Regions from separate parts of the Paenibacillus sp. J22P165 genome, predicted to be linked through region 1. Evidence: riboswitches for the same ligand, from Rfam matches in the RefSeq annotation. Region 1 holds a riboswitch; each other region holds the start of a gene.
The links. A riboswitch is a leader RNA that binds a small molecule or an ion and turns the genes downstream of it on or off. The one in region 1 is predicted to bind cobalamin.
Positions count from the first base shown of each region.

Region 1 (10,034 bases):
ATCCGTCCAGCCAAATCTCTAAACTGACGGCCGAGCGGGTATTCAGGCACAATACCATCACCCACTTCATTCGTAACTAGGATGAGTTGTCCACTGTAGGAGGACACGACTTCCACGAGTTCGTCAATTTGCATCGTAACAAGTTGCGCTGCATCGCTCATGCCTTCATAGTGTAGAAGCCAGTTCGTTAGCCATAGTGTCAGACAGTCCACTAACACCACAGCCCCCTCACTCTCGCTGCTCTCATTCTGCTGTTGGAGACAAGCACTCAGCGCATACGGCTCCTCCCGGGTTTCCCAAGGGAATCCCGATTGAAGCCTCATCTGCTGGTGCAACCCCACCCGCTCCCTCATTTCCTCATCGTAGATGTGGGAGGTTGCGATGTACACCCCCTGCTTGCTGCGATGCATCGCCAGCTTCTCTGCAAAAGAGCTTTTGCCGCTGCGCGCGCCGCCCGTTACCAGAACCGCCATCGTGTCCGCCTCCTTCTCTCTGCTAGGGCCATTACCCTCGCGATACGCCTGCGCTTTCGAAGGTCGCCATTTCCTGCATGATCTTGCCTGCGGCATCGATCAAGTGGAATGCGAGCACAGCGCCCGTGCCTTCGCCCAGCCGCATATCCATCTGCAGCATCGCTGCGAGGCCAACCGACTCGAGCACCTTCGTGTGCCCCTGCTCCTGTGATAAGTGCGAGGCGAGCATGTAGGACGCGCTTAGCGGGGCTAATCGGCTCGCCACGAGCGCTGCGGTCGACGAGATGAAGCCGTCGACGACAACCGGGCAGCGATGCTTCGCTGCACCAAGGATCACCCCAACAAGTCCGGCGATCTCTAATCCGCCGACCTTGCTCAACACCTCAAGTGCATAATCACCGCTTGAGCCTGCACTCGCATCTGCATTTGCATTTTCACTTGCACTTGCACTTGCACTTGCACTTGCACTTGCACTTGCACTCACATCCCGCCCAGTCAAACCATTCACATCCAACGCCCTATTCACAACCGATTGCTTATGCACCCAAGTAGCGTCATCGATACCTGTCCCACGGCCTACAGCAAGACCAGCGTCGACCCCTGTTAGTGCACACAAAATAGCCGCACTCGCCGTCGTATTGCCAATCCCCATTTCGCCGGTAGCGAAAAGACGATACCCTTTTGCCACTAATTCGTCCACAATTTCACTGCCTGCTACGATCGCTTCGATCGTCTCCTCTAGCGTAAGAGCCGCTTCCTTCGCCATATTGCGCGTGCCTTTACGAACCTTGCGCGATAAGAGATTCGGATGCTCCAAATCCGCATTGACCCCCATATCCACACAAATCACTTCAGCCCCAGCATGTCTTGCTAATACATTGACAGCAGCCCCGCCATACAGAAAATTAAGCACCATTTGCGGTGTCACTGCCGCAGGAAAAGCACTGATGCCTTCCTCACAAACACCATGATCACCGGCCATGACAATAACCGCTTTTTTTTCGAAAGTCGGCATTACCTCACCCGTGATCCCTGCAACTTGACGTGCGATATCCTCTAGCTTTCCTAAGCTTCCTTGCGGCTTTGTTAATTGGTTCAAGTGATCATTTGCTTGATGAGCAGCCTCCTGATCAACGGGTTCAATCGCGTGAATTAACTGATGTAATCGGTTCATCATCTTCCTCCTCTGGTCCTTCATTATTTCCCAGGCTGTAATATAATCTGCGGAACCTCACTCACTGGGTGTTTCAGTACAATCGGCTCGGTTCCATACACGTCGGCAATTTGTTCACTCGTAATGATATCTGCTGGCGTTCCAATCGCGGTTACCCGCCCCTCATGCACGATCATCAATCGTGTACAGTACTGCGCAGCCAAATTCAAATCATGCAACACAGCGACAACCGTAAGCGCCGATTCCTGCTGCCAGCTTCGGATATAATCCATCATTTGTATCTGATAACCGATATCTAAAAAGGTCGTGGGTTCATCCAACATAAGCAAGCTTGGTTGCTGTGCCATTACTTTGGCCAGTGCAACACGTTGGCGCTCTCCTCCACTCAGTCTCTCAATAGTTCGATCAACCAGCGATTCCAACTCAAGCTTTTTAATAATCGCATCTATGAGTCCATTCGATTCTGTTAGATCCTCGCCAAGCCAATTTTGGAATGGATAGCGCCCCATCTCAACAACTTCACGCACCGTAAAACCAACAGGGGGCAACGCATCCTGCTGAAGCACTGCGAGCCATTTAGCCAGCTCTTTTCGCGAATAAGAAGCTACCTTCTTCCCCTGCAAAAGCACACTGCCCTGCCTAACAGGATCCATGCCGGATAACAGTCGTAGTAGCGTAGATTTACCGCTGCCATTCGGTCCAATAATTCCAAAAAACTCCCCTTGCCCAACCTCAAAGCTTATATTCTCTAACACTTGCTGCTCGCGAAAGCTCTGAAAAAGCTGCTCCACTTTAATCATCGTCATCTACCTCTTAACGTTTTCTTATCTTTATGGAGCAGATAGGCAAAAAATGGCGCACCCAGAAACGCCGTAATGACTCCCAAAGGAATTTCCGTAGGACTGAGGATCGTTCGAGCCAAGGTGTCCGCCCACAACACATAAATCCCACCACAGATCGCAGATAAAGGAATGATTAGTCGATAATCAGGACCAACCAACAGTCGCACCAGGTGCGGTACGATTAATCCAACAAAGCCGATCACTCCTGCCACAGACACGGCTGCAGCCGTAATCAACGTCGATGCAATCAATACGATTAATTTCGTTCGCTCCACATGAACACCGAGATGAGCAGCTTGACGCTCCCCAAGTGCAAGTAGATTTAAGGATCTCGCATAGCATAACAGAATCACGATGCCTATTACGAGATAAGGTAAAATCATATACGTATATGACCAACCGCGCATCGCTAGACTGCCCATCAGCCAGAAAATAATTTCGTTTATCGTTTGATTCGAAATCGAAACCAAGAACGACACGATCGCGCCTAGAAAAGCTTGCATCACAACACCGGATAATATCAATGTCTCCATCTTTAGCTTTCCTTCAATCAAGGCCAGCTTCAGTACTAAAAATAGGGAAATCAACCCCGTTACGAATGCCACAATCGGAATCGACCATTGCCCAAACCAGGCATATTGCAGCCCAAAATAAATAAGAAAAGCAGCCCCTACAGAAGCTCCTGAGGATACGCCCAGGGAGTACGGGTCCGCGAGCGGATTGCGTAGAACCCCTTGAAAACCAGCACCTGCAATAGAAAGTACAGCCCCCACTAGAATCCCTAGTAACACGCGAGGGATCCTTACTTTATTAATAATTTGTTCCGAAGATTGCGGCCAGTTCACCTCGATGTGACTTCCTATCCAAGGCAGATGCTTCGCTAGAATCCCCACAATATGTGAAAGTGGAAGATGAGCTGACCCGATGGATAAACTCACCACAATAGAAAGAAGAAGGAGTATAACGCCTACTCCTCCTCCAAGCATCAATTTTCTTTTCATTATTTCACCAATTCAGGATAAATCCCTTTCGCCATTTCCAGCAACCCATCCGTCAATCTCGGACCTGGGCGACTTACGGAGTTCTGGTCGAGACCTATCACGCGTTTATTTTTCACGGCATCAATGGCATCCCACCCACCACGTGTGCGAATAATTTCTTCTAACGGTTTCTTCGTCTTGATGTCGACGATCCCATTTGCGAACAAAATGACATTTGGATTTTGCTGAATGATCTTCTCTTCACTGATCTCATACCAGCCTGCTTTATCGCTAGCTACGTTAATTCCACCTGCGATTTTGATTAACTCATCCATGAACTCCCCGCTTCCAACAGTCCAACCAGGAGCAAACTCCATGTACACTTTTTTCTTATTCTCTTGCTTCACGTCTTTTACAGCATCAACAACCTTCTGACGATCCGCTTTCATCTTGGCGACAACTTTCTCCGCTTGCTCCTGATGATCGGTAATTAATCCGAATGTTTGAATATTGTTTATCGCATCGTCTAACGTTTTAGGCTCCACTTTAAAGACATTAATGTTCATCTCACGCAGCTTCTCAACCGATTCTGCTTTCATAGAAACACCAGTGAAAACTATATTCGCATTTGAAGCAATGACCGCTTCCATATTTGGTTTCGTGATGCTGCCCAATTTCGGCTTAGCTTTAGCCGCTGCAGGATAATCATCAAAATCTGATACACCAACAATATTCGCTTCTAGTCCAATCGCAAACAGCGATTCGGTCTCCGATGGTGACACGGATGCGATTCGTTCTGGTGCTTTGTCAAACGTAAACTCTTTTCCTGTCGCATCTTTCACTTTCAACGGATACGTCGTTTTCTTCGCAGCCGCTGGAGCTGGTGTTGCTGTCGTTGTTGGAGCTTTTGTTCCCGCACCGCCAAGTTTCGATGGATCCGTAATTTCTGTTTCCTTTTTCGCACATGCTGCCAATGAGATCGCTGTCGCAACCGCTAATGTAAGAATAAGACTTTTTTTGAACTTGCTCTGTTTCATCACTTAACCCTCTTTTCATTAGTATGAATCTATAACCAAACAAAAAAGTCCCCTTGTTCACGAGGAACAAAGGGACGATAAATCGCGGTATTGGGCAACGAACACGCATACGCTGCTTCCTGATTTAACGCGATCCTTTTCCTCGAAGGATGTTGTATCGGCACTATAGGCAGGTATCCTGACTCTTCAGTCTTACGTAAGACTGAATTACAGTGGCGGGACCGTGCCGGATTTGAACCGGCTTCCCCTAAACTAATAAACATCCAATTGGAAGCTTACTAGTACCTATAGTTGCAAATTATTTGAATACGATCAAGCTATTGTCGATTATAGGCGCTCTCTTACTTTTGCGCAATGATCTTCATGACTTTCAATGCCTCGTCCATTTTCGGAGCATTCTGTGGAATGAACGCATATAATCCTTTGCCCTCATAACCTTGCTCTTTCATCCATTTATTTCCAGCGAGCGGAATGCCATACAAGTGCTTCTCCGCTGCTTTGCCTTCTTCTTTGATTTCGATAACACCATCTGGGTAATCCGAAGGATTAATTGTATTATCCAATGACACAAATCCAGCTTGATTACTCAAGCCCTTGAACTGTTCTTCTCCCAAAATAAAGATGCCGTTACCACCAGCAGCCAGCTCAACAATCATCTTTTCCAATGAAAAAATAGGAGATGTATTCAACTTTACTGTAGGAAGCTCTCCAACCTTATCTTTCAAAGATAGTTCCAACTTCTCCGCCGCTTCACTTGGAAAACCGTTAGGTCCCATCATAAATACCGATACATCTGCTTTTGGTCCACCACAAGCGGTAAGCATAAGCATCATTCCGAGCATGACAACGAATAACCATTTTGCCTTCATGTATGTAATTCCCTCCGTCGAGTACTCTCTCTTTTGTCGATAGTCGCCAGAAAAGTCGGTTTTCACCGACTTTTCTTTCCAGATGTCATATATTCATTTATTTTTTGATCCAGCATTGTGCTTAATTCAACAACCGCATCAGATGTCATTTCTCGACCTTCCATGACCATCTGTTCCATTTTTTTTCGTAACGTGTTGATCTCTTCTTCAAGTACAGTCAGGGAATGTTGCTTCTTGGCATTTCTGGTCAGCCATCGCTGTCCAAACTCTTGCTCGCGAATTTGAAATTGCTTCTGAAAGTTAGTAAGCTGATACTCCATAAAAGCCACGCTCATCCCTCCTTACTCTTAGAATACCAGTTTTCGTCTCCTATGAACATATGAATTTATTAAGAATATTATAATTTCCTCAAGAAATTACCGATTCTCTCTAATGCTTCATTCAGTTGGGAAACACTATAGGCATAAGAGCACCGCAGAAAACCTTCTCCACCTAATCCAAATACATCACCAGGAACAGCAGCAACCTTAGACTCATACAACAGACGTTGCGCAAATTCATCGGAAGTTAACCCTGTAGCGACAATACTTGGGAATGCATAGAATGCGCCCTGGGGTTCATGACATTCAAGTCCAACTTCCCGGAAGCCTCTGACCACCAATCGTCTCCGTTGATTATAGGATTCAATCATCCGGTCTTTCTCTTCCAGCCCATTGGTTAGCGCTTCATGCGCAGCTACTTGCCCCATGACTGGTGCACACATGACGGTATACTGGTGAATCTTGGTCATCGCTGAGATAAGCTCTCTATGTCCGCATGCATATCCCATCCGCCAGCCTGTCATGGCAAAAGCCTTCGAAAACCCGCTAACGAGAATCGTCCGATCCTGCATGCCTGGAACTGCTGCGAAGCTCACATGCTTCTGACCATACGTCAATTCGGCATAAATTTCATCGGAGATGACAATCAGATCATGCTCTTCAACAACTTTCGCAATCGGCAGCCAGTCCTCATATGTCATGATGCCCCCAGTTGGATTACTAGGATAGCAGAGAATTAATATTTTGGATTTCGGCGTAATCGCATCGCGAAGCGCTTTCTCCGTCAGTTTGAACTGATCCTTTGCAAACGTTTCGATACCCACTGGCACACCACCGCTGATCGCAGTGATTGGCGAATACGAAATATAACAAGGCTCCGGAATTAGAATTTCGTCTCCCGGTGTAATTAATGAGCGAAGTGCTAGATCAATAGCTTCACTACCACCCACGGTTACGAGTACTTCATTGGATGGCTCATATTTTACTTTAAAGGAAGTATACAAATAGTTCGCAATCGCTTCACGGAGCTCAGGAATACCTGAGTTTGGCGTATATTTGGTTCTGCCTCGCTCTAAGGAATGAACTGCCGCTTCACGAACGTGCCATGGTGTTGAAAAGTCAGGTTCACCCACACCTAGCGAGATGATATCCTCTTTACTATTGCTTACGAGGTCAAAAAACTTCCGAATTCCAGACGGTTTCATCTCTCGTACCGCAGGGGCGAGGTAGTCCTTCATTGATTTTTTGCTTGATTGAATCGTAGTCTCATCCTTGATCATAGCGCTACCTCTCCCTTACGGCGATACAAGCATTCGGTGATCATCTTCCTGATCTTCGAAAATAATGCCGTCTTGTTTGTATTTTTTCAAAATAAAATTCGTTTTTGTAGAAAGTACGCGGTCAATTGGTGACAGCTTATTAGAAACAAAAGAAGCCACCTGCTTAAGCGAGCTGCCCTCGATCTCAACGAGCAGATCATACGCACCAGACATAAGATAAACCGATTTGACTTCTGGATATAAATAGATCCGTTCCGCAATCGCATCAAACCCGCGTCCGCGCTCCGGCGTAATTTGCACTTCAATTAGGGCGGTAACCTTTTCGTCATCTACTTTGCTCCAGTTCACGACTGTCGCGTATTTGACGATGACCTTATCCGCTTCCATCTCGCTTATCGCTCGCGCAACATCGGCCTCCGCCGTTCCTAACATGGTGGCGATCAGATCCGCGCTCCTGCGGGCGTCTTCCTTTAGTAAATCGAGAATTTTAAGCTTCAAAGTATCCATGGTTAAACCTACCTTTCTGAGATATGTTTCATTCATCCATTCATCTTACAATGAATCGATGTCCTAATTCAATTACTGATCGCGGAGAAAGGCAGAATATTTATATATATTTGAAAATTCCACTTCGATCGACAAAATAAAAAGCCATTGGATGACCTCCACATGGCTCTTATCCCTCAATTCAACACCTACAAAATACAAAATTAAAAGAGATCCATACTTAAATACCGTTCACCTGTATCTGGCGCAATACAGAGCACTCGTTTACCCGCCCCTAACTTCCTTGCCACTTGAATCCCTGTCCATACCGAGGCTCCAGCTGAAGGACCGACTAGAATGCCTTCCTTACTCGCCAAATCTCTCATCGTTTGGATGGCATCCTCATCCGACACTTGCACAATTTCATCATAGACGCTGGTATTCAAAATGGCCGGAACAAAGCCTGGGCTTGTACCCACCAGCTTATGTGGTCCTGGGCTTCCTCCAGATAGCACGGGTGACCCCTTGGGCTCTACGACATAAATCTGAATATTCGGCAGCTGTTCCCGTAGGACCTCACCTGTTCCTGTAATCGTGCCGCCCGTTCCTGAAGTGGCGACAAAGGCATCTAGGCGCCCTTCCATTTGCTGCAAAATTTCCGGTGCTGTCGTAACACGATGAATACTCGGATTCGCCGGATTCTCAAACTGCTGGGGGATGAAGCTGCCAGGAATTTGATCCCTTAGCTCCACAGCCTTAGCAATTGCACCTGGCATCCGCAAAGCTGCTGGCGTGAGAACAACTTCAGCGCCGTAGGCTTTCAGGATATTTATCCGTTCCTTGCTCATATTATCCGGCATAATCAAAATCGCTTTATATCCCTTAGCCGCCGCGTTCATCGCAAGTCCAATTCCCGTATTTCCGCTTGTTGGCTCTATGATCGTCGCTCCTGGCACAAGATGACCAGACTTTTCAGCCTGCTCAATCAGATTCCAAGCAGCGCGATCCTTCACGCTTCCGCTCGGATTGAAATACTCCAATTTCACGTACAGCTCCGCGGCTTCCGGCTCTACTAATCGTTTAACTCTCACTGCGGGGGTATCTCCGATCAGCTCTGTGATGCTATTTACCATTTTTGGCGGCATTGGTGCCCCCTCCTCAACCCATAATCATACTACTCACATTTTCATGTGGAAACCTAGTCCCTGTCAAGACTTCGTTGCCCGCAGCTGATTTCTGATGAATACCCAGGAGAAGAACGTCGAGCTTCCGATTACCAGCATCAGTACGTTGATAACAAGGGGCTCCTTGCTCCAAGAAATGACACATATGAAAAGCAGAACTCCCAATACGCGCCCCACATTCAGTGACAGCTCACGCAAAACAATGTATTCTTCCCTTTGCTTCGCACTCTGATCATCCGATCCAATCAAATCAAAGACAACAGAAACCATAGGAATAGAGTACATTGGGAAAAAGAGTGCTGACCCTATCCCAAACATTAGCAAGGTACTGAACGTTATGGTCCAGAAGAACGGTAAAATGACGAGCACAACCATGACCGAGCCAATGAACATACTCATTTTGCGAAAAGAAGGTCGAATAAAACGCCCTGCTGCCCAGAAGCTAACTAGCGCTACGGATGAAGTAATTAGAGCGAAATTCCCTAAGCTGGCTTCACTTGAAGTCGATATGTACACGAGCAAACCAATCATAAAGCCAAAGACACCTTCACGGACTCCTTGAAAAAGCAAAGCTAGACTTACTCGCTTCCACGGTGTTTCCGGTTGTCTTAGTATCCGTAATGGCAGCAGCCATTCGTAGGTACCACTCAATTTTCTTTTCTTCAGAAAAAAGCTGATGACTACGCCTAACAGAAATATTCCTAGCGATATAGAAAAGATAAGCCGATATCCCGTTCCATCACCTAGATTGACAATGAGTAGCCCCGAAATCCACGGAGCAATGATACCCGCGCCTGCGCCCAAAAGGCCGACCCAACCATTGAATCGATCTCGGTTATCCGGATCTGTCACTTCAAAGTAAACGACATTGAAGGCTATCCAGAACAAGCCTACCGAGATCCCTTGTACCATGCCTAGCCAAACAAAATAGTGGACACTGCTAGTCCCCATCCAAAGCACCAGCATGTAAAAACAAGCTGAAATGGATACACCCACACGTAAGCAGTTCATTTTATTATGTTCTTTCACCCATTTCCCAGCTAACCAAAAGGTAATGGCCATCGTCAAATGGGTCGTTAAAGTAAACCATCCGATTAACGTAAAATCGTTTTTGGCTTTCCAAAGATACACGCCGACGAATGTGCCTGATAGCGCATTGGCTCCGCCAAATAACGCGTGAACAACCAGCAAAAGGATCGCTTGAGCATCCAGCTTCCCTTTGCTATTCACAGTCGTTTGATTCGTTTGCATAAGCCTCCTCCTCACTTAGATCCATGTAAGCTCTTGTTAAGCTTCCCCTTTGAAGTGAAAATATGAGGCGAATACACGCAAAAAAACCGAATCCATGAGGATTCGGTTCGTATCTGTTGCTGTTATTCCGATTTGATC
Region 1 is NZ_JCAUAP010000001.1:579,490-589,523, reverse strand. It holds gene cobU (bifunctional adenosylcobinamide kinase/adenosylcobinamide-phosphate guanylyltransferase) at 1-473, opposite strand, end outside; gene AC58QM_RS02650 (nicotinate-nucleotide--dimethylbenzimidazole phosphoribosyltransferase) at 505-1,650, opposite strand; gene AC58QM_RS02645 (heme ABC transporter ATP-binding protein) at 1,671-2,447, opposite strand; gene AC58QM_RS02640 (FecCD family ABC transporter permease) at 2,450-3,490, opposite strand; gene AC58QM_RS02635 (ABC transporter substrate-binding protein) at 3,490-4,506, opposite strand; cobalamin riboswitch at 4,658-4,810, opposite strand; gene AC58QM_RS02630 (hypothetical protein) at 4,848-5,375, opposite strand; gene AC58QM_RS02625 (aspartyl-phosphate phosphatase Spo0E family protein) at 5,438-5,695, opposite strand; gene AC58QM_RS02620 (aminotransferase class I/II-fold pyridoxal phosphate-dependent enzyme) at 5,773-6,975, opposite strand; gene AC58QM_RS02615 (Lrp/AsnC family transcriptional regulator) at 6,991-7,482, opposite strand; gene cysK (cysteine synthase A) at 7,686-8,606, opposite strand; gene AC58QM_RS02605 (MFS transporter) at 8,670-9,896, opposite strand; gene AC58QM_RS02600 (hypothetical protein) at 10,019-10,034, opposite strand, start outside.

Region 2 (10,034 bases), on a different contig from region 1:
CGTAAAAATGCGCCCTGGATGGCTCGCCAATTGCGCAAGCAGCTGGAATTCTTTGAGCGGTAGAAGCAGCGTTTCACCTGCGATCGTGACTTCATAGCTTTTGCGATTGATGACCGTGTGGCCAAGTGTAATCATTTCCGAGGAAACGAGCTGGTATCGCCGTAATAAGGCGCGCGCTCGGAAGAGCAGTTCCTTCGGCTCGAACGGTTTTACTACGTAATCATCGGTGCCTGAGGCAAAGCCTCGCTCTTTATCTTCAATCTCTCCTTTGGCCGTTACAAGAAGAACTGGAATGTCGTAGTGTTCGCGGATTTCAGCACACAGCTCCAAACCGTCACGAAGCGGCATCATGACATCAACAACAGCGAGATGGATTTGTTCCATTTCCAGCAGTCGCGAGGCTTGTTCACCATCACTTGCTTCAAAGACGGCATAACCTTCTTTGGAAAATAGGAAGCGCATCAATTCGCGTATATGGGCATCGTCATCGACCACGAGTACATGAGTTTTCAAAAAGGGAAGCACCTTCTTCGTTGGGATTCAATTGAGCTTGGCATCAGTGTAAACGAAAAAAAACCTTAATGCCACTTCTGATGTCGAGTCGCCTGTTGATGACGATTCGAGTTCGCAGAAGGATGGTTTAAGGTTTCGCTGGAGAGGCCATTTAATACACCTCGATATAACCGACCATCGGGCCATTATGAGCCATATCAGTATGCGTCATACAGATGAGGCGATACGTCCCTGCTTGATTGGCGGTAAAATGTACGATGGTTTCTTTGCCTTTTTTGATCTCACCACTGATATTGAGCCCTTCGATGAAAAAGGGGTGACTCTCACCATTGATGCCAAGGATGCTGAGCTTGATGTGTTCACCCTTCTTAACGGGAATGGAGCCAGGGTCCCAGCGGTAAGCCTCGATGGTTTTGCCATCAGCGGTAGTGGATTTGAACTCCCCAACAACCAAGTGAATAGTGCGTTCTGCCGTTGGTTCGGCTAATGTGGGCAGGATGGTATCGCGATTTACATACAGCCATCCAATGAGAAGGAGTAGAAGCGCGGCTGCTAGTTGAATGACATGCTTGCGTTTGATAATCCATACTCGGGACATAGGGTACGCCTCCTGTACAAGGGTCTTGTACATCTTATGCGGGGGCTTGTCAGCGCATGAATCGGATTATTGGGCTTATAGCAGCACTGACCGGAAAGAGCGAATCTGACTCAACATGGGGTGGTGTGCCAACATCAATTGGTGTATTTTAACGATGAGTTGCATACAAGTAGAGGATAAGAGCCTGTCTATGATAGAATGTGGATGAGATTAGAAAAGCAGAATGTCAGAATAGTCAACACAGTCAGCACAGATATATGAGCCCATGGGGGCAGGTTTTAAGGCAAAAGTAAGAAGCGAAGAGAGGGTTACGCATGCATGATTTGATTCAAAGTGTTTTGGTATATTTGGAAGGCTTGGGGTATTGGGGGATTTTCCTTGGACTTATGCTAGAAGTCATTCCGAACGAATTACTTTTAGCCTACGCTGGGTATCTTGTATCCAAAGGTCAAATTAACTTCGTAGGTGGCATGTTATGTGCGGTCGTCGGGGGGACGCTGGCTCAAGTTGTTTTGTATTGGATCGGACGTTACGGCGGTAGACCTTTCCTAGAAAGGTATGGGAAATATCTATTGATCAGTAAGCATCATATCGATGTAGCGGAAAGCTGGTTTAACCGGTATGGTACGGGGATGATTTTTACAGCGAGATTTATTCCAATTGTTCGTCATGCGATCTCATTGCCAGGCGGAATGGCCAAAATGCCATTAGGTAAGTTCACCTTGTATACGGGATTAGCCTTGATTCCTTACTCGTTTTTGTATATTTATTTGGGGATGAAATTGAAAGATAACTGGGAGACGATCGGCGAATACGCAGGGCCTTATATTAAACCATTGATTATCGCTGCGGTCGTCCTGACGATCTTGTATGCGGGCTATCAATTTTATCTCAAAAGAAAAACGAAAGCATAGCAACATATTGATTTGGCGGTTTCGTTTGCTTTTGATACAATGAATGAGAATATGGACGATCTAGGGAGGATGAAAACGATGGGTGCGAATCTTGCTAGTAAGTTAGGTACAGGCCTAAAGCCGAAACAGTTTATCGAGAGTATGGAGAAAAATAAAGAGCAATTTTTGGCGTATTACGATGGTTTTGCCTGGGATAATGAAGAGGACAAAGAATATTTTGAATCGTTGAATAATCGCGATGATCTTCGTTGCTTGATTATTGCTGCTGACTGGTGTGGCGATGTTGTTCGCAATGTGCCGGTAGTTTTCAAGGCTTTGGAAGATAGCGGTATTCCTACGGAAGTTCTTATCATTGAGCAAAACTATGATGTTATTGATCAGTTCCTGACAGGCGGCGGACGTGGGATTCCAATCGTCGTGTTCACGGATACTGGCGGCTTCTCGCTTGGACACTGGGGACCTCGTCCGAAGAACGTGCAAGCGGTGATGACGCAGTTCAAGAAAGAGAATCCAGATCGCGATGCGGCCGATTATAACGAAAAAATTCAAGTAGCCAGAGCCGAAATGGGCCGTCAATATGGCGAAGGTAACGGATATCATGCTGTTATTGTGAAGGAACTTCGTTCATTGATCGAATCGTTCTAAAAAGGTGAAGGTGGCATCACGATGATTAACATTCAATCCTTCGTCCTGGGTCCGGTTCAGACGAACGCGTACTTACTGTCGAATCCAGAGACGAATCAAGGTATTATTATCGATCCAGGCATGAATCCCAAGTCGTTGATTAAGAAAATTGCTGACATGGATATCGTGGCGATTCTGCTGACGCATGCGCATTTCGATCATATGGGTGGCGTGGATGAGATTCGTAAGCTCAAGGGGTGTCCGGTGTATCTTCATGACCTGGAAGCCGATTGGCTAACGAATCCGAAGAAAAACGGCTCCGCTCGCTGGCCTGATCTCGGTGCTCCAGTTGTGACGGATCCAGCAGAATTTTCTTTGGATGAGGGACAAGTGCTGGAGTTCCTGGGCATTAAGCTCAAAGTGTTCCACACCCCTGGTCATTCGCCAGGCAGTGTGAGCTTCCTGTATGACAATCACCTTTTCAGTGGTGATGTATTATTTAAATTATCGGTCGGTCGTACCGACCTACTTGGTGGAAACAACAATACCCTGTTGGATTCCATTCAGGATAAACTGTTCCTGCTGGATGACGATGTCATCGTCTATTCCGGGCATGGTGCGAAAACAACGATCGGCTTCGAACGTGAGAATAACCCATATGTGTAAAGAGAATAGGACTGCTCCCTCTGATGAGGTGGCGGTCCTTTTTTTTGTTTTGGAGGGGGAGAGAAGATAGTCGAAATCATCGAGTTAGGGGAAAGGAAGGCGGAGAAATGTCTGCTATATGCTCGTTCGCCCATGACACCCACCCAATTTATTCAGTAACTGGGTGTTTACCGTGTGCAACGTAGGTGCTTCCCCATAGACTGATGTTGTAAGCTATTCACCCAACTTCAACAATAACCTTCGAGTTAAACCGTAAGCTTGTGTAAGTCCCTTAAGGGAAAATATGAAGGAGGTGCTCTTCCATGGAATATGTTAAAGTTCCGAATTACCCAATGCAACCAATGCCAATGCCAATGCCAACTCCTATGCCGATGCCTACACCGCTTCCAGCGCCAGCGCCAATTATGCAACAACCGATCCACCTGCACGCGTCTTACCAACAAACTGAATATGTTTTCCCTAAACCAGTGACTACTCACGCAGTAGCTCCATGTCCACCAAAAAACAATTCAGCTGCTAGCATCCTAGTATTGTTCATTCTATTGGTTATCATTACACGCTGTATTTGTAGATACTAATTTCTGGAAGTGAAGGTATGGAAGAGGAAGGTAATCCCGCGGGACGAATGTCTACGTGGGGTTGCCTTTTTCTTTTTGAATGTGTTCGAGGATTTATCAATCTAGCAAACTACTAGACAAAAAAAGGATTACCCGCTAGTATGAAGCCATATAACTACATAAATTGCGAGTAAGGTGTACTTTTGATGCTTCAGTCGAAGGTACTTAAAAGGGAAGTCAGGTGTAAAACCTGCGCGGTCCCGCCACTGTAAATGCGGAGTTGCTTTTCTATCAGGCCACTGTCTCCTTGGGAGATGGGAAGGCGAAAAGTTAACGATGATGCATGAGCCAGGATACCTGCCTTATTTCGTTGTTGCTCTGATTCTCCGGGGGGTGGGAATTCAGTTAGCGTTTCTGTAGCCATTATGGCGCACGTATGTTTGTTTTTTTATGAATTAAGAAGGCCACCCCGCCTGAGGGATGGTCTTTTTTGTTTTGGCGTGCGATTAATCTAACCGATGTAAGGAGAGAAATCGAAAACATGTTTACGAAGTTACAACGCAAAATGATGTCGTCAATCCTAGCTATGATTATGGTACTCTCTGTGGTATTGACTACGATAGTGCCGACGAATCATGCATTCGCTGCAAGTCAGGATCCCGTTTCCGTCGCACTTCGCGTCGAAGGACCGCAAGGTCTCATCAAAGAGGAGAGCGGTGTAGGGTCGACTGCATTAGAAGTATTGCAATCTAAATTCCTGCCAGCCAATTTAATTGTCACTAGTTCGCAATATGGTCGCTATGTCTCTAGCATCAATGAGATACAAGAGGGACAATATGGACAATATAGCGGTTGGAATTTTGCCATTAAACGTCAAGGGCAGTGGATCATTCCTGATGTTGGGATAGATCAGTATCCATTAGAAAGTAATGATCAAGTTCTGGTTTATTATGGAGACCTCAATACGCAACTGTTGAAGTCAATCTCCATTTCAACTGCACCTGTTAGTGCGGATACCCCCTTTTCCGTAACTGTTACGAAATCAACCTATGACTGGGGAAACAACACAGGGTTTATAGATTCACCAGCTAATGGTATTAAGGTAAAAGTCGGTGCAGTTGATGCGATTACGAATGCAAATGGTGTAGCTGTATTTGACCATGGTGTAGCCGCAGGGAATTATTCTGTGGAAGCTACCGATTATCGTTCTGGTGCAGCTCCTGGCGTAGTAAGAGGTACGCAACCATTGATTGTGGAAGCGAAGCAAGAGCCTACCCCCATTGGCCATGTAACACTCTCTGTTGAGAAATTTACGATAGGGCAGGGTTATTATAAAGAACCTGTAAACGTACCTTTTTATACTGGAGATAGTGGTGCTTCCTTAATCGCACGTGAATTAGGTGCGGGGAATTATCGAAATGCAGGAGAAATTAATAATTCTTTCTATTTATCAAAGGTTAAGGATAATACGACGGTTATACAAGTACCTTCATTTATCCAGGAACAAATTGCATTAAATGGAGATCAGATTGGTACAAAAAACGATGTCAATTGGCTGGGCGAATTTGATTATACATCGATGTCTGGATGGATGTATGCTGTTAATAATGTTTTACCAGATGTAGGATTATCTGAGTATATCCCCCATGATGGGGATGTCATTCGCACGCAATTTTCCCTGTATGGATGGGGAGCTGATCTTGGAGTTAACGAGTGGAGTTATCTGCCAAACCCAGCAAACAAAGATGCGTTAGTTTCAAGAGTAGCTTTAATTAACAGCGACCCGAATAAATCAACTATTTTAGCGGATACAGCTGTTCGATTAGCATATGAGCACGCGTATACTGTGCTTACAAACTTGGAGAGTACGCAAGCAAGTGTAAATAGTGCGCTAGTTAATCTGAATAAGTCATTTGAAGATACGGAAAAGCCGAGCATTACGGTTACGGGTATTTCGAATAACCAAGAAGTAACTCAGGCCAACCTAAGTTTCAGCGTGGTCGTGACGGACAATCGTCCTGAGGCTATTGTATCCGTTGTTAAGTTGAATGGAACGGTGATAACGAAGCTAAACGAAACTTATTCAGTTGTTCTAGTTCCTGGCACGAATACGATTGCCATTTCTGCTACAGATGCAGCTGGAAATACTGCCGAGCAAACATATATAGTTATATATAAAGCTAGTATGGCTACGACTGCTAAAAACCATTTGAATAAGACTTTAGCTTATATGCTAAGAACAATTACTAGTCCGGGGTATGGAACAGGTAATGGTGAATGGTCGATTCTTTCTTTGGCAAGAGCTAACTACACAGTACCAGAAGGGTACTATCAATCGTATTACACGAAAGTAGTTACCGAAGTTGATCGCCGAATGACTTTGAATAATGGTTTATTGGATACAAATTATGGTACAGAGAACTCAAGAGTAATTCTTGGACTTAGTTCAATTGGAAAAGATATATCCAAAGTAGGGAACTATGATCTGAGATCAGCGCTTGCTGATTACGATTATGTCATTAAACAAGGATTTAATGGACCGGTCTTCGCTCTACTTGCATTTGATAGTCGGAACTATGTTATTGCCAAAGTAGGAGCAGGTAAAACACAAACAACGAGAGAGAATTTGATTTCCTATATTTTAGGCAAAGAAGTGAAAAAAGGTACGACAGACGCAGGCGGTTGGGGTTTCTCTACATCGAGCGCGTATGTCGACTATACTGCGATGGCCTTGCAGGCTCTCGCTCCCTACTATCAGTCTCAACCAGACGTGAAAAGTGCTGGAGACCGTGCCATTGCGTGGTTGTCAAAAACACAAGATAGCGAGGGTGGATTTGGATCGAGTAGCGAAAGCATTGCGCAGGTTATTACTGCATTAACAGCGTTAGGAATTGATCCAAGTACAGATGCAAGATTTATCAAGAATGGTAAGTCTGCAATGGATGCTATACTCACATTTGCTGAAGCTGATGGTGGTTTCAAACATCTTAGAACAGGACGTATTGATGGTCTCGCTACCGATCAAGGTGCCTATGCACTTGTTGCTTATGACAGGTTCGTAAATGGTAGCAAACGACTTTATGATATGACGGATGTAACGGTTGAAGATACCGAGAAACCTATTATGACAGTAACCGGGTTAATAAATAATGGGGAAGTATCTCAGCCTCAATTAAGCTTTAGTGTTGTGGTGACAGATAATTTACCAGCAGGAATAATCCCGGAAGTGAAGCTGAACGGTACCGCGATTACCCAAGTGAATGGACAATACACGATTGTTCTAAACGCTGGAGAAAACACGGTTACTGTAACTGCAAAGGATTTAACAGGTAATACGACAGAACAAGCTTTTACGATTACCTATAAAGTACCCGACACTGAGAAGCCTGTAATAACAGTAACCGGGGCTTCAGATAATCAGGAAGTAACGCAGCCTGAGTTAATTGTGGGCGTTGAGGTAACTGACAATTCCTCTTCAAGCATAACTAAGGTCGTAAAGTTGAATGGAACGATCATTTCCGAGGAGAATGGGAGCTATCATCTTGTCCTTCTTGAAGGAACAAATACGATTAACGTAACTGCAACTGACGAATCAGGCAATATAGCTGAACGTGCCATAACTGTTATCTATAGTGAGCCAGATCTCGGTGAGGTAACAATTTCTGTTATCGGAGATGCGGTGAAGGGCACCATTATTTCCGGGAAAACTGTAAAACTTAAAGCAGAAGATACCGTCTTTTCAGTTTTGCATAGAGAGCTAGGAGACAAGGTAAGTTTTGGTACTACTACAGGGTCGAGAATTCATGTAATAGGAATTGATGGACTTTCCGAATTTGATCGAGGTCCACAAAGTGCATGGATGTACGCTGTCAACGATATCTTTCCTAGTGTAGATCCAGGAAGTTATGTGCTTCATAATAGCGACAAAATTTCATGGCGATATACTTTAAATTTAGGAGAAGATCTGAAGTCAAACTCTCCAAAAGAACAATTGGATAAAAATTTAGCTTATATTTTAAAAACTGTCACTAATCCCACATTCGGAACAAGTGATGGCGAATGGTCAGTGCTTTCACTGGCAAGGGCTAAATATGATGTGCCAGAAGGCTATTATCAAGGGTATTACAACAATGTAGTAAAAAAAGTAAAAGAATTCATGGATAAGAATCAAGGTGTTCTTGATACAAACAAAGGAACTGAGCATTCAAGAGCCATTCTTGGACTTACGTCTATTGGTAAAGACCCAAGGAACGTGGGAGGATACGACCTTACTTCAGCTCTCGCGAACTATGATTATGTGAATAGACAAGGAATTAATGGTCCTATTTATGCTTTGCTAGCATTTGATAGTCACAACTATGCTATCCCTACCGTACAGGCGGAGAAGAAGCAAGCAGCGAGAGACAATTTAATCGAATACATTATAGGGAAAGAAATTAAAAAAGGAACGATTGATGCTGGTGGTTGGGGCCTCGGAACACTGAATGCCGATGTCGATTTGACTGCGATGGCGCTCCAAGCTCTTGCTCCTTATTATCAAACTTACCCTGATGTAAAAAGCGCTGGAGACCGAGCAGTTGCTTGGTTGGCGAAGACACAAGATGAATATGGCGGTTTTGGTACAAGCAGTGAAAGCATTGCACAGGTCGTTACTGCCCTATCGATATTAGGAATTAACCCGAATACGGATGAAAGATTTATTAAGAATGGCAAGTCGGCACTTAATGCTTTACTTTCCTTCGCTATAGCGGATGGAGGATTTCAGCATGTGAAGTCAGGGCCAGGATCTGGTGTCGATTCAATGGCTACGGATCAAGGAACTTATGCGCTTGTAGCCTATGACAGATTTGTAAATAAAAATAAATCGCTGTACGACATGACGGATGTAACGTTAGAGATACCGCTTCCAGGGGGGAATGAGATCCTTTTACCGGACGGGGATAAACCGGAAATAGTGATTCCTTCCGATAATAAGGATTACACGGTTACTGTAACGACTGCCGATACAAATAAAGAAATTACAATTGAAATTCTTAAGGATAACAATGCGAAAATTCAAGTTAAATTGCCATTTAACAGCAGTTTGCCGCAAATAAAGGCTGTAAAAGGCGATGTGTCATTGGCTATTCCAAAGGGCGCGCGGATTACCAATGGTGACTCATCAGCGATCGAGTTAATAACTTCTATAGATACGACGACATCCTCGTTGATTAATAAAGTTAACACGATTATTGCCAATGGAAAGAAATTGGATTCGGTTAACCAAGCGATCACACTTGGCGGTAACAATGGGATCGAGTTTGATCAATTCATCACGCTAACATTTACGGGTATGAAAGGGAAGCAAGCTGCCTATATCCAGAATGGCTCCATTCACGTTATTCAAAGTTATGCTAGCGATGCTGAAGGCTTAGCTGGCGGAAAACTTGAATATGCCTACGATAACGGTAATGATCTTATTGTTAAAACGAAGCATTTTACTGACTTTCTAGCTTACACGTCTAGTGTGGTCCAAACCCCTGGTGGTGGAATCCCTCCAACTTCCAAACGTGTAACACTATCCGTAGATAAGCTGACAATTGATAAAGGTTATGTTGTACCCAAATTAAGTGTTGAGTTGCAAAGCGGGGATTCTGTATGGAGTATTCTGAAGAGAGAACTTGATAAGCTTGGAATAACCTACGTATTGGGGCCAGAGAAATATGATAGTGTTTATGTAGCATCAATTGATGGTGATGGTGAATTTAATCATGGACCAGGTAGCGGCTGGATGTACAATGTCAATGGGAACTATCCTAAAGTTGGAGCAAGCAAAATATTCCCTAACAACGAAGATTCTATTGAATGGCGGTATACGACAAATCTCGGGGAAGATCTTGGGCAAAAGATACCAACAGGAGCACTGCCAATCAACAATCCAAACGATAAAAAACCAATCATTGATGTTCCATCTGATATCAAAGCAGATTATCCAGTAAACATCACGACAGACATGAAAGACAAAGAATTAATCACCATCAATATTCCTAATGTCACGTCTAAAGTGATCCTTAACCTAGAAGAAGTGAAAGGTAGCATTCCTATGATTTCCGCTGTGAAAGGCGACATTTCATTTGCCATCGATAAGGGAACCATTCTAAAATCGGGGAATGCAAATATCGA
Region 2 is NZ_JCAUAP010000005.1:524,169-534,202, reverse strand. It holds gene AC58QM_RS15020 (response regulator transcription factor) at 1-513, opposite strand, end outside; gene AC58QM_RS15015 (cupredoxin domain-containing protein) at 665-1,111, opposite strand; gene uptA (undecaprenyl phosphate transporter UptA) at 1,426-2,025, shown strand; gene AC58QM_RS15005 (thioredoxin family protein) at 2,104-2,670, shown strand; gene AC58QM_RS15000 (MBL fold metallo-hydrolase) at 2,692-3,315, shown strand; cobalamin riboswitch at 4,049-4,251, shown strand; gene AC58QM_RS14995 (DUF4430 domain-containing protein) at 4,414-10,034, shown strand, end outside.
Region 2: linked by a shared signal. The riboswitch ahead of AC58QM_RS14995 (DUF4430 domain-containing protein) and the one ahead of AC58QM_RS02635 (ABC transporter substrate-binding protein) in region 1 are both predicted to bind cobalamin.

Region 3 (10,034 bases), on a different contig from region 1:
ACCGAACAGTATCAGGGGACGTTCCACGCCCATCAAGGCATTGAAATCTTGATTGTTCATCAAGGACATGGCACACTCATTATTGATCAAAAAAGCTATGAAGTGACTTCGGGTATGATATGTGTCTTTCAGCCCTACCAGCTGCACCACATTCAGATGGACCCCGATACGCCATTCGTACGATCTATCGTTCATTTTGAACCCGCGCTATATGAAGCCTACTTCGAGCCTTGGCCGCGATTGTTGGCTTTTTTCAAGCAAATGCTTACTACCAAGTTGCAGCCACCTTGCCTTTACGAGTTAAGTGAGGCAGAGCAGTTTCATCCGCTTTTTCAAAGTCTGGCGAGAAGACTACCTATCAAAAGCATGCAAGATGAGCTAGAAGAGTACTCCCTCTTTCTAGTTGCTTTCTTCCGCAGCTTCATGCCGCTGTGGGAGCAGCGCGAAGGCCAGATTCGCTCAGGTCCTACACGCAAATCCCATCAGGCCGAGCGTATTCTCAGTTGGCTGGAAGAGCATTACACCGAACCGCTGCGGTTGGAGATGATGTCAGCTGATCTGCACTTATCCCCGTATCACTTATCTCATTTGTTCACGGAGTGCACCGGTACAAGCCTTTCGGACTATGTAACAGCTAGAAGGTTACAGCAAGCCGTGAAGCTGCTAACTTCGACGGATCAACCCGTTGCTCGCATTGGCGAAGCCATTGGTGTGACGAACTGCTCCTACTTTTGCAAAATGTTCAAAAGCCAAATCGGCGTGACGCCTTATCAATATCGCAAGCAATGGCAGAAACATCATTCAGCAGCTGTTACTCGGCAACCGTGATCTTCATTGCGTCGCGCTGTGCGATAAGGCACAGCTCCGCTGCTTTGAAAGTATGCTCCTGTGTCATCGCCACTTCCGTACGGTTTAAGCAATCTAAGATTAGCTGACCAAAGTAAGGATAACCAACTTGGCCGCTGACAGCAAAATGCTGCTCCCCATCCTTGTTAACCAGATACACATGATTACTCGTCTGTTCTCTGGCAATATCCACATATTTACGAAGCTCTATGTAGCCATCGCTCCCAAGAATCGTCATGCGGCCGTCGCCCCATGTACTTAAACCATCCGGCGTCATCCAATCCACGCGGAAATAGCCTGTAGCGCCATTGTCTCCGACCAACGTAGCATCTCCGAAATCCTCAAAGTTCGGGTACTGCGGGTAATTATAGTTTGCTACTTTACTGTGTACAACCTTCGCATCTTTGGCCCCCGTAAAATACAGGAACTGCTCGATCTGATGACTGCCAATGTCACATAGAATGCCGCCGAATTTCTCCTTCTCAAAAAACCAATCTGGTCTGCTCGACAAACCAATTCGATGCGGCCCCAAACCAATGACTTGATGCACGCGACCGATCGCGCCTTGTTCAATTAATTGTCCCGCATAAACGGCACTTTCCACATGCAGACGCTCACTGTAATAAACCGCATATTTTTGTCCTGTTTCTGCTACTTTCGCACGTGCTGCTTCCAATTGTTCCAGCGTTGTGAACGGAGCTTTATCCGTGAAATAATCCTTGCCGCTGTCCATCACGCGAAGTCCTAGTGGGCCACGATCACTCGGAATCGCCGCTGCCGCTACAAGCTTCACTTCTGCGTCTTGAAGGATTTCGTCTAGCGATGCTGCTGCTTGAACACCAGGATATTGGCTAAGGAATTTATCCACCTTGGCTGGGTCCGGATCATATACCCATTTCAACTCTCCGCCCGCTTCACGAAGTCCATTACACATCCCATATATATGACCATGATCCAGAGCTGCCGCTGCAAAAATAAACTCACCTGGCTCACAAACCCTTTTGAAGTTCCCTTGTGGAGCGTAATTCATTCCATCACTTTTTTGCATAATCATCAATCTCCTGTCTGTTCGTTGAGGTTATTTAAACGTGCTGCCTGTCGTAATCGTCTGTGGCGCAAAATTTTCAATGGAAGTGTTCTTCTCATAAAAATGGGTCGCATTCGCCTGCACACCGCTTCTTGTGTAGAACGCATCATTCACGTCTAGGGGAAATTTCACCAGCTCGCCTGTGCTCGCTGATTTGTAAATTCCCGTAATGAGCTCCAACGTTTGACGACCACTGATCCCATCGATAAGCACAGGAGTGCCGCTTTCAATCGCGGTCAACACATTGTCGATTTGACCAGCGTGTCCTACGTACTTCACTTCTGGCAAGTTTTCGTAGAATGATTGCAGCTCTTCTTCTAGCTCCGTGTTCGGTTCTGGGAAACCGTTCGACGTCGAGTTCGACGCCTTTACCTTCCATGGCGCAGATACACGTGCCTTCGAGCCTTGGAAAATCAACTGCTGCTCCTCACCGTGGTGAACGACTGAGCTCGTAATTTGACCTAAGGACCCATTTGCGAAGCGCAGCATTCCGATGGACAAGTCCTCGACCTCGGCATTGTCATGCGACACATTGCTCATGAAGGCTTGGACCTCCGTCGGGCTGCCCATCATCCAGAGCAGGGCATCGATATGATGTACCGCATGGTTCAGTGTCGGACCTCCGCCTTCCTTCTCCCACGTACCTCTCCACCAAAGATCATAGTAGCAATGACCGCGCCACCAGAAGGAATCGACTTGGGTGTGGACGATGTTGCCCATGAGGCCGCTTTCCAGCACGGACTTCATTTTCATCATTGGCGTCTTGAAACGGTTCTGCGCTACAACGGATAAAATCTTTCCTGTTCGCTGCGCAGCTGCATTCATCAAGTCGCATTCCTCAAGTGAGGAAGCCATCGGCTTTTCCACCATGACATGTGCGCCGGCCTCCAGAAACTCAACCGTAAGCGAAGCATGCGTATACGGTGGCGTACAGATGGACACAAGATCGATATCCGCTTCTAGCAACTCTTTATAATCCTTCACAGCCTTCGCATCTTTCAGCTCAAACTGATCAATGCGTTCCTGCGCTTTATCCGCATAAATATCACTAATCGCGACTATCGTACAGCGCTCTGGAAATTGCAAATACGCTTCAATATGCGCCCTTGAGATCGCACCCGCACCAATAATTGCTACCTTTAGCATGTAGTTCAGCCTCCTGCTATTTGTTACTCAAAGCATAGCAAGAATGCGGTTACAAATGTGACGCTATCTTGTGCAAAAATGACGTTACTTTGCGGTATCACTACTTCCTATCCTCGCCCTTCTATCCAACAATTTCAGACAGACCACTCTCATTTAAATAATCCATAAGCCTACATTGCCTTCCGGAGTAAACTTCCATAGACAAACAATTGAACTGAATATATGATTAGACTAATCGAATAAGTAATAGTTAAGGTGCATGCTTATTAGTAATAAGTAATGCTTAATTGGGAAGTCTGGTGAAATTCCAGCACGGTCCCGCCACTGTAAATGAAGAGCGACTCTATGAATTGCCACTGGTATTCCTATACCGGGAAGGTTAGAGAAGCGTTGACGCATGAGTCAGGAGACCAGCCTTAATGTGTATTCACAAACTCTACGGACGATGGAGGGGGTGCTTTTTTTGTTGTCTACGACCAATACTGACATCACAGCCCTTGATTTTTCAATTCAAGGGCTTTTTTGTATGCTCACCATCTCTATCATTTTATTAGGAGGATAATAATGAAACTAAATTATAGGATTTTCACCCTATTCATGGCTCTATTCCTATTTGTAAGCAGTCTAAGCATCGTTCCTGTATCGGCTACCTCGACTATCGCAGTGGATGATGCTGTAAACGCTACAGCTGAGTATTTACTTAAAACTGTCAAGAAGCCACAGGTAGGCTCTGTAGGCGGTGAATGGGCCATTATCGGGCTTGCCCGCTCCAACTATAACGTACCTCAAAGCTATTACGACGATTATTATAAAGGCGTTGAAACCTATGTCAAAGATGTACAAGGCAACCTTCATGATCAAAAATACACGGAATACTCCCGCTTGATTATGGCATTAACCGCCATCGGCGCAGATCCGTCAAATGTTGCTGGATATAATTTATTAACGCCACTCGGTGACTTCGATAAAACCATTTGGCAAGGCATTAACGGTCCCATTTTCGCATTAATATCCCTAGATAGCGGTAATTACAATATACCTGTAAATTCCAAAGCAAAAACGCAGGCTACTCGAGACATGTATATCGATGAGATATTATCGCATCAATTACAAGATGGAGGCTTTGCACTTTCTGGAAAGACTGCCGATCCGGATATTACTGGCATGGCTCTGCAAGCTCTGGCTAAATATCAGCATTACAAAAAAGTAAAACTAGCTACAGAGAAGGCCATTGACCGCCTTTCCAAATTACAGGACACCGATGGCGGCTATGCAAGCTGGGGTGAGAAAACTTCAGAGAGTACCGTACAAGTACTGATGGCACTATGCGAACTTGGCATTGACCTACACGACAGTCGTTTTGTAAAGAGTGGCAAAACCATTGTTGATGATTTACTATCCTTTTATTCAAAAGATCAGGGATTCCAGCATACTTTTGACGGCAGCGGAGTAACGGGCATGTCGACAGAACAGGCATTTTACGGACTTGTGAATGTCCAAAGAATCAGTGTTAGTAAGAGCAGCCTCTACAGAATGAACGATGTAAAGCTTGCTACCACCATTACGCCTGATAGCACTAACGGCTTACCGAACAAGCACAAAGATATAAAAGTTATGCCAGTAATCGAAGCGAATAAGACGTTCTCGGACATTTCCCATCATGAAAGCAAAACAGCCATTGAATCGCTTGCCTCCAGAGGAATGATTAACGGTATGACTGACACAACGTTTGCACCAAATCAAACAATGACTCGTGCCGAATTTGCGACCATTGTAACCAAAAGTCTCGGCCTTCCTATGCAAAAATCAACAATATTCCAAGATGTCGTCTCGACAGCCTGGTATGCGGACTATGTGGGCACAGCTTATTCTTATAGCATTGTAAGTGGAACGTCTGAGACCACTTTTACACCGAATAATACCATTACAAGACAGGAAGCAGCCGTTATGATCGCCAATGCGGCTAAGCTTTCTGGCATGGATACAGCATTAAGCGCAGCTGAAACGAGAGATATGTTGGCTCAATTCGGGGATTACACACAGACTGCCGAGTGGTCGAGGAATGCGCTAGCCTTTAGCTATCAAGAACATATTTTATCCCAGGATATGCTAAATATTGAGCCTTCTACAGCTGTCACTCGTGCTGAAATAGCAGAGATGCTTTACCGTTTACTCACTGCAGCGAAACTTATTAAAGAGGCGAACTAATGCGATTAACCAAAAATAAAATCATTGCTGCGGCGATCATTATGACTGTTTTGGTCATCGCTTTCTTCAGTAGCGGCATGCCGCGGCAGCAAACAACAACGACGACATCTGCATTATCTACGGAGCTAACGGCATCTCCTTTAGAGCCGAAGGATACGAAATCATCTGATGCAGCCGTAATGACGTCAAGCACTCCCATAGTTGCTCAACCGTCTTCAACTCCAGCAGTGGAAGATCGAAAGACGGAAACAGACCAGAAATCCGAGCCAGTAGCAACGGAAAAAACCGTTCCTGTTGCGACTCCAGATGCTGCATCGTTGAACAAGGGAACGCCAAAGACAGATAAGTCTGAGGAAGCGAAACCTACTCCAACCAAAACCATGGAGATTGACCCAACAACGGGTAAGGACCCCTACCTGACTGAGCCTGTGCCGGAGGGAAAGCCACTTCCCATTGAGCCGCAGAATACGAAAATTTCCGACAAGCAAATGACAGTCACGCTTTCCGTAAGCTGTCTAACAATTCTGCGCAACATGAAATTACTAGATCCTGAAAAGATTGATCTTGTACCGAAAGACGGCATTATTTACAAAGCCCAACAAGTTACATTTTATGAGGGTGAATCGGTATTTAATGTGCTCCAAAGAGAGATGAAGAAAAACAAAATTCATATGGAATTTGTGAATACACCGATGTACAATTCCGCTTACATTGAAGGCATTCATAATCTGTACGAATTCGATTGTGGAGAGCTTTCTGGTTGGATGTACAAGGTAAATGGTTGGTTCCCTAATTATGGCGCAAGTCGTTATCAACTTAAACAAGGTGACGTCATTGAATGGGTATATACCTGTGATTTGGGACGTGACGTCGGGGACACCTATAATTCAGCAGGCGGTGGTAAGAAGCAATGAAAGATTCTTTTTCCAGCTTCCACCCGATCGTTAATTTTCTGTATTTTACATTGGTTATCTTGTTCTCCATGGTTTTTATGCATCCGATATGTCTAGCAATTTCCATTACCTTTGCTTTCTCATATTCCATCTATCTTAACGGGAGAAAAGCATTAAAATTTAATTTTCTGTACATGCTTCCTTTGCTTGTCATGACAGCATTAATCAACCCTGCCTTTAATCATGAAGGGGTTACCATTTTAACCTATTTACATAATGGCAATCCCCTGACACTGGAATCCATTACATATGGTATAGCAGCAGCAACCATGTTCGTAACGGTCATTTGTTGGTTCTCCTGCTATAACGCCATTATGACTTCGGATAAATTCATTTATTTGTTTGGTCGAATCATTCCTGCCATGTCACTTATTTTTTCCATGGTGCTGCGATTTGTACCCAAATTCAAGGCGCAGCTTACTATCGTTTCCCATGCACAACGATGTATCGGAAGAGACATATCCAACGGCAGTGTGATCCGTAGAATCATGCATGGGATACGAATATTGTCTATCATGGTGACCTGGATGCTTGAGAATGCCATCGAAACGGCTGATTCCATGAAAAGCAGAGGCTACGGGTTGCAAGGAAGAACCGCGTTTTCAATATTTAAATTCGATAGCCGCGATAAAGCAGCACTTATAGCCATTGTATTAACTGGGGGTTATCTCATCATTGGCGCATGTACAAAGGCACTATATTTCCGATATTTCCCATCCATGCGGAGTGTAGAGCTCTCCGTGTTCAGTATAAGTGTTTTTGTTTCTTATGCCGTTCTTTGTGCAATACCGCTATCCATCAACGTTTGGGAGGACTACAAGTGGAAATCTTTACAATCCAATATTTGACGTTCTCCTATCCTAATTCTTTAGAGAACGCGTTAACTAATGTATCGTTAAGCATAAATCAAGGCGAGTTTATAACCATCTGTGGAAAGTCAGGATGCGGTAAATCAACCCTTTTGCGACATATGAAAACAGATCTTACACCTCATGGATCACGGAGCGGTGAGATTTCATTTGATGGGATGCCTCTAGAAGAGCTAGAAAGACGTATACAAGTCGCTCAAATAGGCTATGTCCTGCAATCTCCTGACAATCAAATTGTGACAGACAAGGTCTGGCATGAGCTTGCCTTTGGACTTGAAAGTCTTGGTTACAGTACGCTAGAAATTCGTCGACGTGTTGCTGAAATGGCAAGCTTTTTCGGAATACAAGAATGGTTTCATAAACAAGTGAGTGAATTGTCCGGCGGCCAGAAGCAGCTTCTGAACCTTGCTTCAATTATGGTCATGCAACCCAAGGTATTAATTCTGGATGAACCCACAAGCCAGCTTGATCCTATCGCTGCATCTGAATTTCTAGCTGCTATTGGTAAAATTAATCGAGAACTTGGTGTCACTATTCTTATTTCTGAGCATCGGCTCGAGGAAGTTATGCCACTATCTGATCGCGTTATCGTGATGGATCGAGGGGAAATCCTCTATTCAGGCACACCAAAGAAGGTCGGTGAACAACTTCGGGATATACAGCACGACATGTTTTATGCGATGCCAGCACCTATACGTGTTTATGCGGGAATTGAAAACCAGCTTTCTTGCCCCCTTACGGTTCGTGAGGGAAGAGAATTCTTACATATACTTGCACAGCAGCAAGCATACACGAAAGACATTCAAGCTCAGGATAATCCAAAGCGAACAAATGAACCAACACTTGAGTTAAACGAAGTATGGTTTAAATATGAAAAGAATTCCGCTGATGTTGTGAAAGGGCTTAGCCTTCGTGCCTATCCAGGTGAACTCTATACGATTGTAGGTGGGAATGGAACAGGCAAAACAACCACCCTCTCCCTTATATCTGGACTTCGCAAACACTACCGTGGAACTGTTCATATGAACGGAAAACCCATTGACAAGTATTCAGACAGTGAGAAGTTCAATGGACTCCTTGGCGTTCTCCCTCAGAATCCACAAGCGCTTTTTGTACACAAAACAGTGAGGGCTGATCTCCTTGAGATGCTGTCTGACAGCAAGTTGGGCAAGGATGCTGTGCAACAATCCATTCATGAGGTTGCGGAGTTGTGTATGTTACAGGACCTTCTCGATCGTCACCCTTATGATCTGTCTGGAGGCGAGCAACAACGAGCGGCTCTAGCTAAGATATTACTTCTACAGCCTTCTATTCTTCTGCTGGACGAGCCGACCAAAGGGTTAGATGCACATTACAAATTGATGTTTGCCGAGATTCTGAACAATTTAAAGCTACAAGGTACAACCATTGTTATGGTCAGTCATGATATCGAGTTTTGCGCTAGCTTTGCCGACAGATGTGCTTTGTTCTTTGATGGGGCGATCGTATCGGAGGGCAAGCCTCGGGAATTCTTTGCTGGGAATAGCTTTTATACGACGTCTGCAAGCCGAATGGCCAGAGATTTGATTCCAAAGGCCATTACGACCAATGACATCATAAAGGCCTTTAATGGCAGGGAAGAATCTATTCATTTTGAACCAAAACCACTATTAAAATTACCGCTTTCCATGGATAAACAGATTGCTCATACAAGCCTAGCAGACCCTAAAGAGCAAACACCTGTGGAACAAAGAAGTCTTTCCAAACGTACATGGACTGCCATGCTGATGATCATTTTATTAATCCCGTTAACCATTTGGTTCGGCATTTATTATCTTGACGATAGAAAATATTACTTTATTAGCATGCTAGTCATAGTCGAAACCATGCTTCCGTTTACATTGATTTTTGAAGGACGAAAGCCGCAGGCAAGAGAGCTTGTGGTCATAGCGGTCCTATGTGCAATAGGAGTCTTTGGCAGGATGGCCTTTTTCATGGTTCCGCAATTTAAACCCGTCGTTGCCATTGTTATTATTTCTGGTATCGCCTTTGGAGCTGAAACCGGCTTTCTAGTTGGTGCAGTCACAGGATTTGTATCAAATTACTTTTTTGGACAAGGACCTTGGACACCATGGCAAATGTTCGCTTTCGGGATCATTGGTTTTCTTGCTGGAGCACTTTTTAAAAAGGGAATTTTACGAAGAAATAGAATGGCTCTCTGTATGTTTGGTGGTATAGCTACATTTATCATTTATGGTATCATCATGAACTTTTCCTCAGTCGTGATGACACAGACTCAACCTACAATTAGCGTGCTGCTGCTTGCATGCATCCGAGGTGTACCCTTTGATTTGATTCATGCAGCTGCAACGGTGATATTCTTGTCTGTCCTTGCAAAACCTATGCTTACTAAATTAGATAGGATTAAGGAGAAGTATGGGTTAGTTTCATAAATAAAAACAGCACCTCATGGGTTAGTAGCTAACCATTGGGGTGCTGTTTTTTACTTCCTACTTCGGATTATTTATTGAATGATAAGCTCTCATCGCAACAACTATTGCCATCTCACGGGTTACTTCATCGCTCGGGTGGAATTGGTTATCCCATCCTGAGATTAGCCCCTGCGCAATTACACTCTGCACACTCGCTTTAGCCCAAACGGATACTTGTTCCAAATCGTCAATCGCTATCGCTTGTTCCACTTTTGAAAGCTTAAGCGCATTAACCATAATGACCGCCATTTGCTCACGCGTCAGCTTTTCATTTGGACTAAACTGGTCTGCGCTCGTTCCTGTAATAAATCCAGCTTGATACGCAGCGTTCACGAAAGGATAGAACCAATCGCCTTGTGTAACGTCGTTAAAGTTAATGGCCTTAGTGATTTTCACATCCAGCCCCAGAACGCCTACTAACATTTTCGTAAACTCAGCTCGTGTAACCGTCGTT
Region 3 is NZ_JCAUAP010000005.1:513,646-523,679, forward strand. It holds gene AC58QM_RS14960 (AraC family transcriptional regulator) at 1-828, shown strand, start outside; gene AC58QM_RS14965 (Gfo/Idh/MocA family protein) at 812-1,894, opposite strand; gene AC58QM_RS14970 (Gfo/Idh/MocA family protein) at 1,925-3,079, opposite strand; cobalamin riboswitch at 3,316-3,512, shown strand; gene AC58QM_RS14975 (S-layer homology domain-containing protein) at 3,644-5,287, shown strand; gene AC58QM_RS14980 (DUF4430 domain-containing protein) at 5,287-6,201, shown strand; gene AC58QM_RS14985 (energy-coupling factor transporter transmembrane component T) at 6,198-7,088, shown strand; gene AC58QM_RS14990 (ATP-binding cassette domain-containing protein) at 7,061-9,541, shown strand; gene AC58QM_RS14995 (DUF4430 domain-containing protein) at 9,599-10,034, opposite strand, start outside.
Region 3: linked by a shared signal. The riboswitch ahead of AC58QM_RS14975 (S-layer homology domain-containing protein) and the one ahead of AC58QM_RS02635 (ABC transporter substrate-binding protein) in region 1 are both predicted to bind cobalamin.